4 regions of the Massilibacterium senegalense genome follow, and region 3 is predicted to be linked to each of the others. Evidence: riboswitches for the same ligand, from Rfam matches in the RefSeq annotation. Region 3 holds a riboswitch; each other region holds the start of a gene.
The links. Region 3 has a riboswitch for cobalamin ahead of BN1372_RS10690 (InlB B-repeat-containing protein). Riboswitches for the same ligand answer to the same signal wherever they lie in the genome.
Positions count from the first base shown of each region.

Region 1: it holds a riboswitch for cobalamin, as region 3 does, so the genes downstream of both, BN1372_RS08015 (ABC transporter substrate-binding protein) here and BN1372_RS10690 (InlB B-repeat-containing protein) in region 3, are expected to answer to the same signal.
Region 2: it holds a riboswitch for cobalamin, as region 3 does, so the genes downstream of both, BN1372_RS02620 (GNAT family N-acetyltransferase) here and BN1372_RS10690 (InlB B-repeat-containing protein) in region 3, are expected to answer to the same signal.
Region 4: it holds a riboswitch for cobalamin, as region 3 does, so the genes downstream of both, BN1372_RS06355 (ribonucleoside-diphosphate reductase subunit alpha) here and BN1372_RS10690 (InlB B-repeat-containing protein) in region 3, are expected to answer to the same signal.

Region 1 covers NZ_LN831786.1:929,112-931,302, reverse strand. The annotation lists gene BN1372_RS08020 (ATP-binding protein) at 1-554, shown strand, start outside; cobalamin riboswitch at 640-769, shown strand; gene BN1372_RS08015 (ABC transporter substrate-binding protein) at 898-1,854, shown strand; gene BN1372_RS08010 (FecCD family ABC transporter permease) at 1,823-2,191, shown strand, end outside.
Region 2 covers NZ_LN831785.1:370,068-372,258, reverse strand. The annotation lists gene BN1372_RS02625 (DUF4003 family protein) at 10-1,005, shown strand; cobalamin riboswitch at 1,072-1,259, shown strand; gene BN1372_RS02620 (GNAT family N-acetyltransferase) at 1,354-1,929, shown strand; gene BN1372_RS02615 (DinB family protein) at 1,971-2,191, opposite strand, start outside.
Region 3 covers NZ_LN831786.1:1,477,765-1,479,955, reverse strand. The annotation lists gene leuS (leucine--tRNA ligase) at 1-297, shown strand, start outside; cobalamin riboswitch at 461-646, shown strand; gene BN1372_RS10690 (InlB B-repeat-containing protein) at 1,010-2,191, shown strand, end outside.
Region 4 covers NZ_LN831786.1:584,857-587,047, forward strand. The annotation lists gene BN1372_RS06355 (ribonucleoside-diphosphate reductase subunit alpha) at 1-1,335, opposite strand, end outside; cobalamin riboswitch at 1,452-1,629, opposite strand; gene BN1372_RS06360 (YveK family protein) at 1,889-2,191, shown strand, end outside.

The DNA.
Region 1 (2,191 bases), 550 kb from region 3:
TGGCAAGTATTATCCACGATGAATCGTTACGAATGGGAAGGCTTGTAAATGACTTGTTAGACCTTGCGAAAGTGGAGTCAGGTAAAATTCAATTAAATCGAGAACGAGTTAGTCTTCCGTTATTTGTAGAGCGAATTATTCGTAAATTTCAAGGAGTAGCGAAAGAACAACAGATTCATTTACGACTTCTTACAGAAATAAAAGAAGAAGATACGATGTTCGATCCAGATCGTATTGAGCAAGTGTTAACCAATTTGATTGATAATGCGATTAGGCATACTCCAAATGGCGGGATGGTTACGTTAAGTCTGATAGAATTAGATAGAAAATACGAATTTCAAGTAAAAGATACAGGAGTCGGAATTGATAAGGAAGATTTGCCTTTTGTATTTGAACGTTTTTACAAAGCGGATAAAGCAAGAACGAGGGGACAATCTGGTACAGGACTTGGTCTTGCAATCGCTAAAAATATTATTCAAGCCCACGGTGGCATGCTTGAAGTAAATAGTAAGAAAGATGAAGGAACAACCTTTACTTTTACGATTCCCAAATAGTAAACGGAAATAATGATATAGTAATAAGAAACAAGAAATGAAAAAGTGCATTGCATAAACATAATTTCAAGGTATAATGATAAGTAATTATATAATCAGATAAGGTGCTCATGAGAGATAAAAGGGAAGTTGGTGAAAATCCAACACGGTCCCGCCACTGTAATTATCCAACATGCGGATAAAAGTCAGGAACCTGCCTTATTTTTGTAATAGCACAGCCTCGTGGAAAAGGAATCGTGCGATGAAGAAAGTCTTCTTATGTATAACGTTGTTTAATCTTCATCCCTTCCATGTGGAGGGATGTTTTTTATTTTATGTCTATATGATAAAAAGGGGGAGCAAAATGAAAAGATTCTGGCAATTTATGCTTGTTTTTGTCCTTTCTTTCGGTTTGTTGATTGGCTGTAGTGCAGATAATACAGCTGATAAAAAGAAAGAAACAAAAACAGAAAGCGAAGCATATCCAGTAACCATTAAAGATGCAACAGGAAAAGAAGTAAAGATTGAGAAGGAACCAGAAAAAATTGTTTCCTTAATTCCAAGTAATACGGAAATTGCGTTTGCTTTAGGTTTAGGAGATAAAATGGTCGGTGTGACCGATTATGATACATATCCAAAAGAAGTAAAAAACATTGAAAAAATCGGTGGTCTAGATGTCAATGTAGAAAAAGTCATCGCATTAAAACCTGATTTAGTTTTAGCGCATGCTAGTGCAATGAGTACTGCAGAAGATGGGTTAAATCAAATGAGAGAATCAGGAATCACAGTCTTGGTAGTGAACGAAGCAAGTTCTTTTGACAAAGTATATGATTCTATAGAATTGATTGGGAAGGCTACTGGTAAACAAAAAGAGGCAAAAGACCTTGTAAAATCGATGACAACAAAACTAAAAGCGATTGAGGAGAAAACCAAACAAGTGGAAAGTCCGAAAAAAGTATATGTAGAAGTTTCTCCTAGTCCATCTATTTACACAGCTGGAAAAAATACGTTTATCGATGAATTTTTAACGACTATTCATGCAGAAAATGTAGCGAAGGAATTAGAAGGATGGCCACAAATTTCAGAAGAAAAAGTGATTGAATGGAATCCTGATACGATTATTACGTTATATCATGGAGATATGGTAGAAAAAGTAGAGTATAAAATCGAGAATCGAGAAGCATGGTCAGACATTACAGCAGTCAAAGAAAAGCAAGTGGTTGAGGTGGATTCTGACTTAACGTCTCGTCCTGGTCCTCGTTTAGTTGAAGGAGTAGAAGAATTTGCTAATGCGGTTTATCCAGAAATTTTCGCAAAATAATTGGAAATGGATGAGTGTTCTTTCCGTTTTTATTTTTATAGCCGCTTTATTATTAGGGGTATCGATTGGAACTGTATCGATTCCCCTTTCTTCTCTTTTACAAATAGTTTACTATCAACTTTTTTCTAAAGCGGCCATGCCAGATGAGTATATGATGTATGCTAATATTATTTTTAATGTGCGTTTACCTCGTGTTATGTTAGCGATGATTGTCGGGGCTAGCCTGGCTTTAGCAGGGGCAGCGTTTCAAGGATTATTAAAAAATCCCTTAGCAGATCCTTATACACTCGGTATTTCTTCTGGGGCAAGTGTTGGAGCTGTAGTAGTATTATTTTTC
Region 2 (2,191 bases), on a different contig from region 3:
GTCGAATAAATGTCTATATCATTATATAAACAAAAAACAGATCAATTTTTATCCGATTATAACATGTTACATGAGCAGCTCAGTTTTTCCATAGATAAAAAAGTGAAGATGATGATTGCGGCGCAGTTTATGCAACAAGATATCCCATTCAAAGCAGAGCCTTTTTTTGCGTTTGCAAACAAAATAAAAAAGGAATCTTCTTTTTTCTCCACCATGCGTTCTGCATTTCGTTATACGATTGCGGGATTGTTAAGGACAAAATTTGATGATCCAGATGCTGCTTTTAAAAAATTAAAAGAACAGTATCAAACATTATATGAAGTAGGTTTTTCGAAAGGAAACTTTTTATATTTGGCAGCGTATGTGTTATTGATTCAAGAAGAAGAGACAGAAAAGAGTAACAAGTCTGTGGCTAAAAGAGCGATGGAAATATATAAAGAAATGAAAAAACGGCATTTTTTCCTTACAACTCAAGATGATTATCCATTAGCTGTGTTAGTAGCGTTATCGGAGAAAAGTATTCCTTCTCTTTTAGATGAGATGGAGTTTTATTACCAGTCGTTAAACAAATATGGTTTTTCGAAAGGAAATGAATTGCAAACACTTTCGCATATTTTAACGAAAGGATCGACTGAATCTGCACAGGCAATCGTGAAAGACACGGTAGATTGGTTTAATGTCCTACAGAGAAAGGAAATCGCGTTAAAAAGGATGCATTACCCCTCTCTAGGTCTTTTAGCGTTAGTAAGCCCGCAACAAGAAAACGTTGGGGATGTGGTTGCTTTATACGAGGCATTAAAAAAAGAAAAAATATTTCGTTTTTCACGTGATATGGTGTTGTTGATTGCCATTCCAATAATCATTTCAGAAAAAATCAAAGATAACAACATCCTAGACATCGGTTTAACAACGACGATTGAAGCAATCATTCAAGCGCAACAAGTAGCGATGATTGCAGCGGCATACTCCGCAGCTGCAGCATCTTCCGCTTCAAGTAGTAATTAATATTGGAAAAAATATCAATTTTGTCATATTTTTGTTACAATAAAAAGTGAACGATATCATTTATAAAAAACTGTTAAAAAATAAGGTGTACCGCTTTCGTAAAGCGGTTATTTAAAAGGGAAGATTGGTGAAACTCCAACACGGTCCCGCCACTGTAATAGGGAGCACGCTGCAAAAAGTCACTGTGAAAATGGGAAGACGCAGACGTTGTGATGACCTTAAGTCAGGATACCTGCCTTATTTTTATGTATTCGTTCCTACGAGGATAGGGAGGTGTAGTGCAATCGCATTGTTCTGTTTGCGTGCAAAAGAAGTGTTTTTTTTGTTGTTTCAAGAAAGGATGAGAAGATGAATTGTTGGTATGAAAGCAGAAAAGATCAAGTGAAAGAAAAGCTCATTCATTATTCCTTTCATCCAGATTTGCAACAATTTCGTGAGGCGAGTGAGCAACAAAAGGTTTTTCAAATGGTTTTAGAAAAAGAAGAAACACAATTAGCCATTGCCTTTTCTGATTCTCATATTGTTGGTTACGCTATTTTGGTAGCTCCAGATAAAAATGAACGTTGGTCGACTTATTCGTTTATTCGTGAATTAGGTGCATTAGAAGTGATTCCAGCGTATCGAGAAAAAGGAGTCGCAACCCAGTTATTACACAATTTATTTTCAGATGAAGCGGTAGAAGCCTCCATTGTTATCGCGTTAGAATATTATTGGCATTGGGATGTATCTAACCACATGATTTCTGTGTACAAGTATAAAGAAATGTTGCGGCATGTCTTATCTCATGTATATTTTGAAGAAGTAAAAACAGATGAAGAAGATATTGCGATTAATCCTGTTAATTTCATGATGGCTCGTATGGGGAAATTTATTACTTTTAAACAAAAGGAACAATTTTTTCATCTAGCTTATCCGTATCATTAAAGCCACAATCTCACTTTTAAGGTGGGATTGTGGCTTTTGTATTATTTATCTATTGTTGCAATTTTGATGTGAGAAGAAATGATACCTAAATGCAATCCTTCGTGGAAAATGGAAAAGGAAAGAATATCGTGAATGGTTTTGATGGTGAGTGGGCCGATAGAAATAGGTTGTGCAATTTTTTCATCTAATCGCCCGTCAAAATGTTGCTTGATCCGCTCTATTTGTGTTTGGAGTTGATGGATGATTTCTTCTGATGAAGGTG
Region 3 (2,191 bases):
CCAGTAGCACCACATATTGGGGAAGAATTATGGGAAAAACTTGGACATACCGAATCGATTACGTATGCATCTTGGCCAACATATGACGAAAGCAAATTAACGACAGATGAAGTCGAAATTGTGATTCAAGTAAACGGGAAGGTTCGTACGAAAAAAGTAGTTGCAAAGGATACTGGAAAAGAAGAACTAGAAAAAATAGCGCTATCGGATGAACGAGTACAAGAATTTATCGAAGGAAAAACAGTCCGTAAGGTGATTGCTGTTCCAGGAAAATTAGTAAATATTGTTGCAAATTAAGTATATGCATTCATCTACCAAGTCAAAAAATTAATAGGTGAGGTTTATATACTTAGTAATTTATAGTATGGTGTTACTAGGTAATTTATAAATATTAGAGGAAATATAATATTGTATTGATAAATAATGATTAATTTGATACAATTTTACTTACATTGAGAAATGAATAGTAGCAGATTTTGGTTATTTAACAATTTTGTTAAATATTAAAATGGAATTAGGTGTAAATCCTAAACGGTCCGGCCACTGTAAGTAGGTAGTATTCTTTTCAAACCACTGGGAAACTGGGAAGGGAAAAGAAATGCGATGACCTATAAGTCAGGAGACATGCCACAATCTTTTATGAGACCTTCCGAGGAAAGGTAAAGCATAGTAATCCTAATTTGTTTATACACGAATATTTTTTATTTGTGCAAGTATAAATTTGTGGATTTTGCCTTAATTTCCGAAAAGGAAATTAAGGCTTTTTTATTTTATCTACTTATTCAAAGTCAACAAGAAGTATATATAAGTAAAAGGAGAGGATTATTCCATAATGAAATAAAAGCGGTTTTGTTTCAAAAAAGGGAACCATACTCAATCAATATTCAAAAAATAGTTATTATTTTTTGAATATTCAGTCAAAATTGTCTTATTAAAAGTCATTCATAACATCCATTTATATTTTAGGATTGTGTAATATTTTATTTTCAATAAAGAAAGGGGAAATAAATTGAAAATTAAAAAAAGCTTATTTGTGCGTTTGTTATCTGCCATCTCAGTTATGGCACTATTGGTAGCAATGATTCCAAAAACTGTTTTTGCAGAAGCGTATGATCCAAAAACAAGTTACAAAAATTTAGGAATCCGTTTTTGGGAGGACAAGCAACCGGATGTTGGGTTTTATATTAATGCCTCTTCTAGATATATTTTAGAAACTGTACCTGAGCCTAGTATGGGAACAATTGCTGGTGAGTGGTCAGTAATGGATTTATTACGTGGAAAGTATGCTGGTTATGATTATATTAATTATATTCCGGAAAATTATTTTGATGATTATCTTATACGTATAGAACAATATGTTAATGAAAAGAATGGAAACCTAGATCGGAGTAAATCAACAGAATGGTCTCGTTTAATATTGGCTCTTTCAGCATTAGGTTATGATATTACTGATGTAGCAGGGTATGATTTTATAGAAAAATTGTCAAAATCACACAAATTTTCTTATCGTCAAGGAATAAATGGTCCGATTTGGGAAATTATTGCGATGAATACTGGTAACTATGAATTTTATAAAGATATTAAAAACCCTGATGTAAATACATATGGAAAAATGATTGATTATATTTTACAAAAAGAAATTACGCAAAAAAGTGGTATGTTAGGCGGATGGGCATTATTCGGAAAAAATCCTGATCCTGACATTACTGCAATGGCCCTACAAGCACTGGCACCTTTTTATTTAGATAAAGAGAGATATTTGCAATCAGGTGCAACAACTTCCTATGAGGATTTTGCTAAAGCTGTTGAAAGAGCAATTTATGTTTTATCGCTTATTCAAACTGAAAATGGTGCTTATGCCGCTTTTGGAAACGTTAATGCTGAAAGTACGGTACAAGTGATAGTTGCATTAACTACTTTAGGAATTGATCCTCTTTCAGAAAAAGTAGAGTTAAATTCTATTGGTAAAAATGTAAGTTTTATAAAAAATGGAGCTATTCAAGATGGCGTTTGGACAAATAATATGATTGATGCTCTTATTACATTTTGGGCTAATGGTAGTGGATCATCTCAAGAAGTTGGCGGCTTTAAACATGTAACAACTGGCTATGATGGTGGTGGTGGTTCTGGGACAGGTGTTAATGCCATGGCAACTGACCAAGCACTTTATGGGTTAATCGCATACGATCGG
Region 4 (2,191 bases), 890 kb from region 3:
TGTTTCCGAAATAAATTCTGTTGCACGCATATTTTGCATAATTTCTGTACATAGGTTAGAACAATAAATCATGCCTTCATGTTTATTTGGATTTAATCGGTTAACGGTGTCACGATAAAAGATGAAAGGTGTACCTGTTTCAAAGGCACTTTTCATAATCATTTTCATAATGTCGATAGCAGGGATTTCTTTTTTTCGTAATCGTTCATTTTCCACACAGGCTAAATAACGATTTGTAAATGTTTTTTCTTCGTCATCATCGTAACAATCTTCTAAACGAAAGCCCATTTCTTGTTCTACTTCATATGGGTCAAATAAATACCAATTTTCTCGTTGGATCACTTTTTCCATAAAGATGTCTGGAATACATACACCAGGAAAAATATCGTGAGCTTTTAAACGATCATCGCCATTATTTGTCTTTAATTGTAAAAATTCTAAAATATCATAATGCCAAATATCGCAATAGATTGCAACAGCACCTTTGCGCATTCCTAATTGATCGACGGCAACGGCTGTATTGTTATAGTTACGAATCCAAGGAATAATCCCAGCGCTTACTCCCTTAAATCCACGAATACTAGAGCCACGAGCACGTAATTTTCCTACATAAATTCCCATGCCTCCACCATACTTGGAAACTTGAGCAAAAGACTGGTCGGTATGATAAATGTTCCACAAACTATCTTCAGCTGTGTCAATAAAACAGCTAGAAAGTTGATGAAAAGGACGACCAGCATGAGCAAGTGTTGGAGTTGCGACGGTAATTTCCAGTTTTGATAACACATCATAAAATTGTTTTGCCCAGTACACGTTGTCCTTTTCTTTAGAAGCTAAATGCATGGCAATCGTCATGAAACGATGTTGAGGCAATTCCCTTAGTTTTCCTTCAAAATCACGAACGAGATAACGTTTTGTGAATAAAGAAAGTCCACTGTAGCGGAACAGCAGATCCCGTTCTGGATTTATGTAAGAACCAAGTTCGTCGATTGCAACCTCTGTATATGCTTCTAATAAGTAATCTCCATACAATCCCTTTTGAACTAACGAGGATACATGATTAAAAAAGTTGTCATAAGGGGAGGAAGTAGAATATTGGGCATAAAGTGCTTGTAGCAAGATTCGGGAACTAACCCATTCCCATTCGGTTTCTTCCATCGTTGTTTTTTCAACAGCTGTGCGAATCATTAGTTGTAATATTTCTTTTTCTGTTAAGGAAGGAGTTATTTGTATATTTACTTCTTCTATAAATTTTTCTTTGTTTAAAGACGGAAAGTCATGGAATGCAAAATGTAAAAATTCATTCAAATTATGATCTGTGAAAAAATGTGTCATTTTTTTCAACCTTTCTATGGTATAATGAAAAAAGCTCAATTCCATTTGGAATTGAGCATAAAACGACAAAAAAACAGTATAGAATCTTTGCCGTTTTATCGCTTAACTCCCGAAGGATAAAACTGTTTAGATTGGTAGGTCTCCTGGCTTAGCTTCATCCAAATTTGAACCCTTCCCGTTTTAAAACAGTGGATTGTTCAAACTGTCAGCTATACAGTTGCGGGGACAGCTCCAGCTTTTCACTGAATTCCCTTTTAAACTCACTAAATGAGTGCCAATACTAAATATAGGTATAATATTTATGGGTAATGACTATATATAGTGATACTTCATTTGATTTCATTTTATAGAACTTTTTTTCATATTGCAAGTCTGAAAAAAATAAAATGCGGATTTCTAATGGATGATTTAGAAATATCTTTTCTTAATGTAAAAAATATGTTATGAATATACTAGTGCAAAATGTTTATTACCTTTTATTATTTTTTGAAAATGAAAGGTTTATTTACTTTATATATTGAAAAATAGAAAGAAACGTATAGGAGAGAAGGTAATGGAAGAAACTATTAGTTTGAAAGAAATTTTTGAAACGTTAAAAGAACGATTTCAATTAATTGTTTTTATTACGTTATTTGCAGTATTAGTAACGGGTGTAGTTACATACTTTTTTATCACACCTGTATATCAAGCTTCCACACAAATTTTAATTAATCAATCGCAAGATTCAAATCAACCGACATTAGATGTGAACCAAGTAAGAACAAATGTAGAATTAATTAATACATATAGTGTTATTATAAAAAGTCCTACGATTTTAGATAAGGTGAATAAGGAACTAGGATTAAATATGACATCG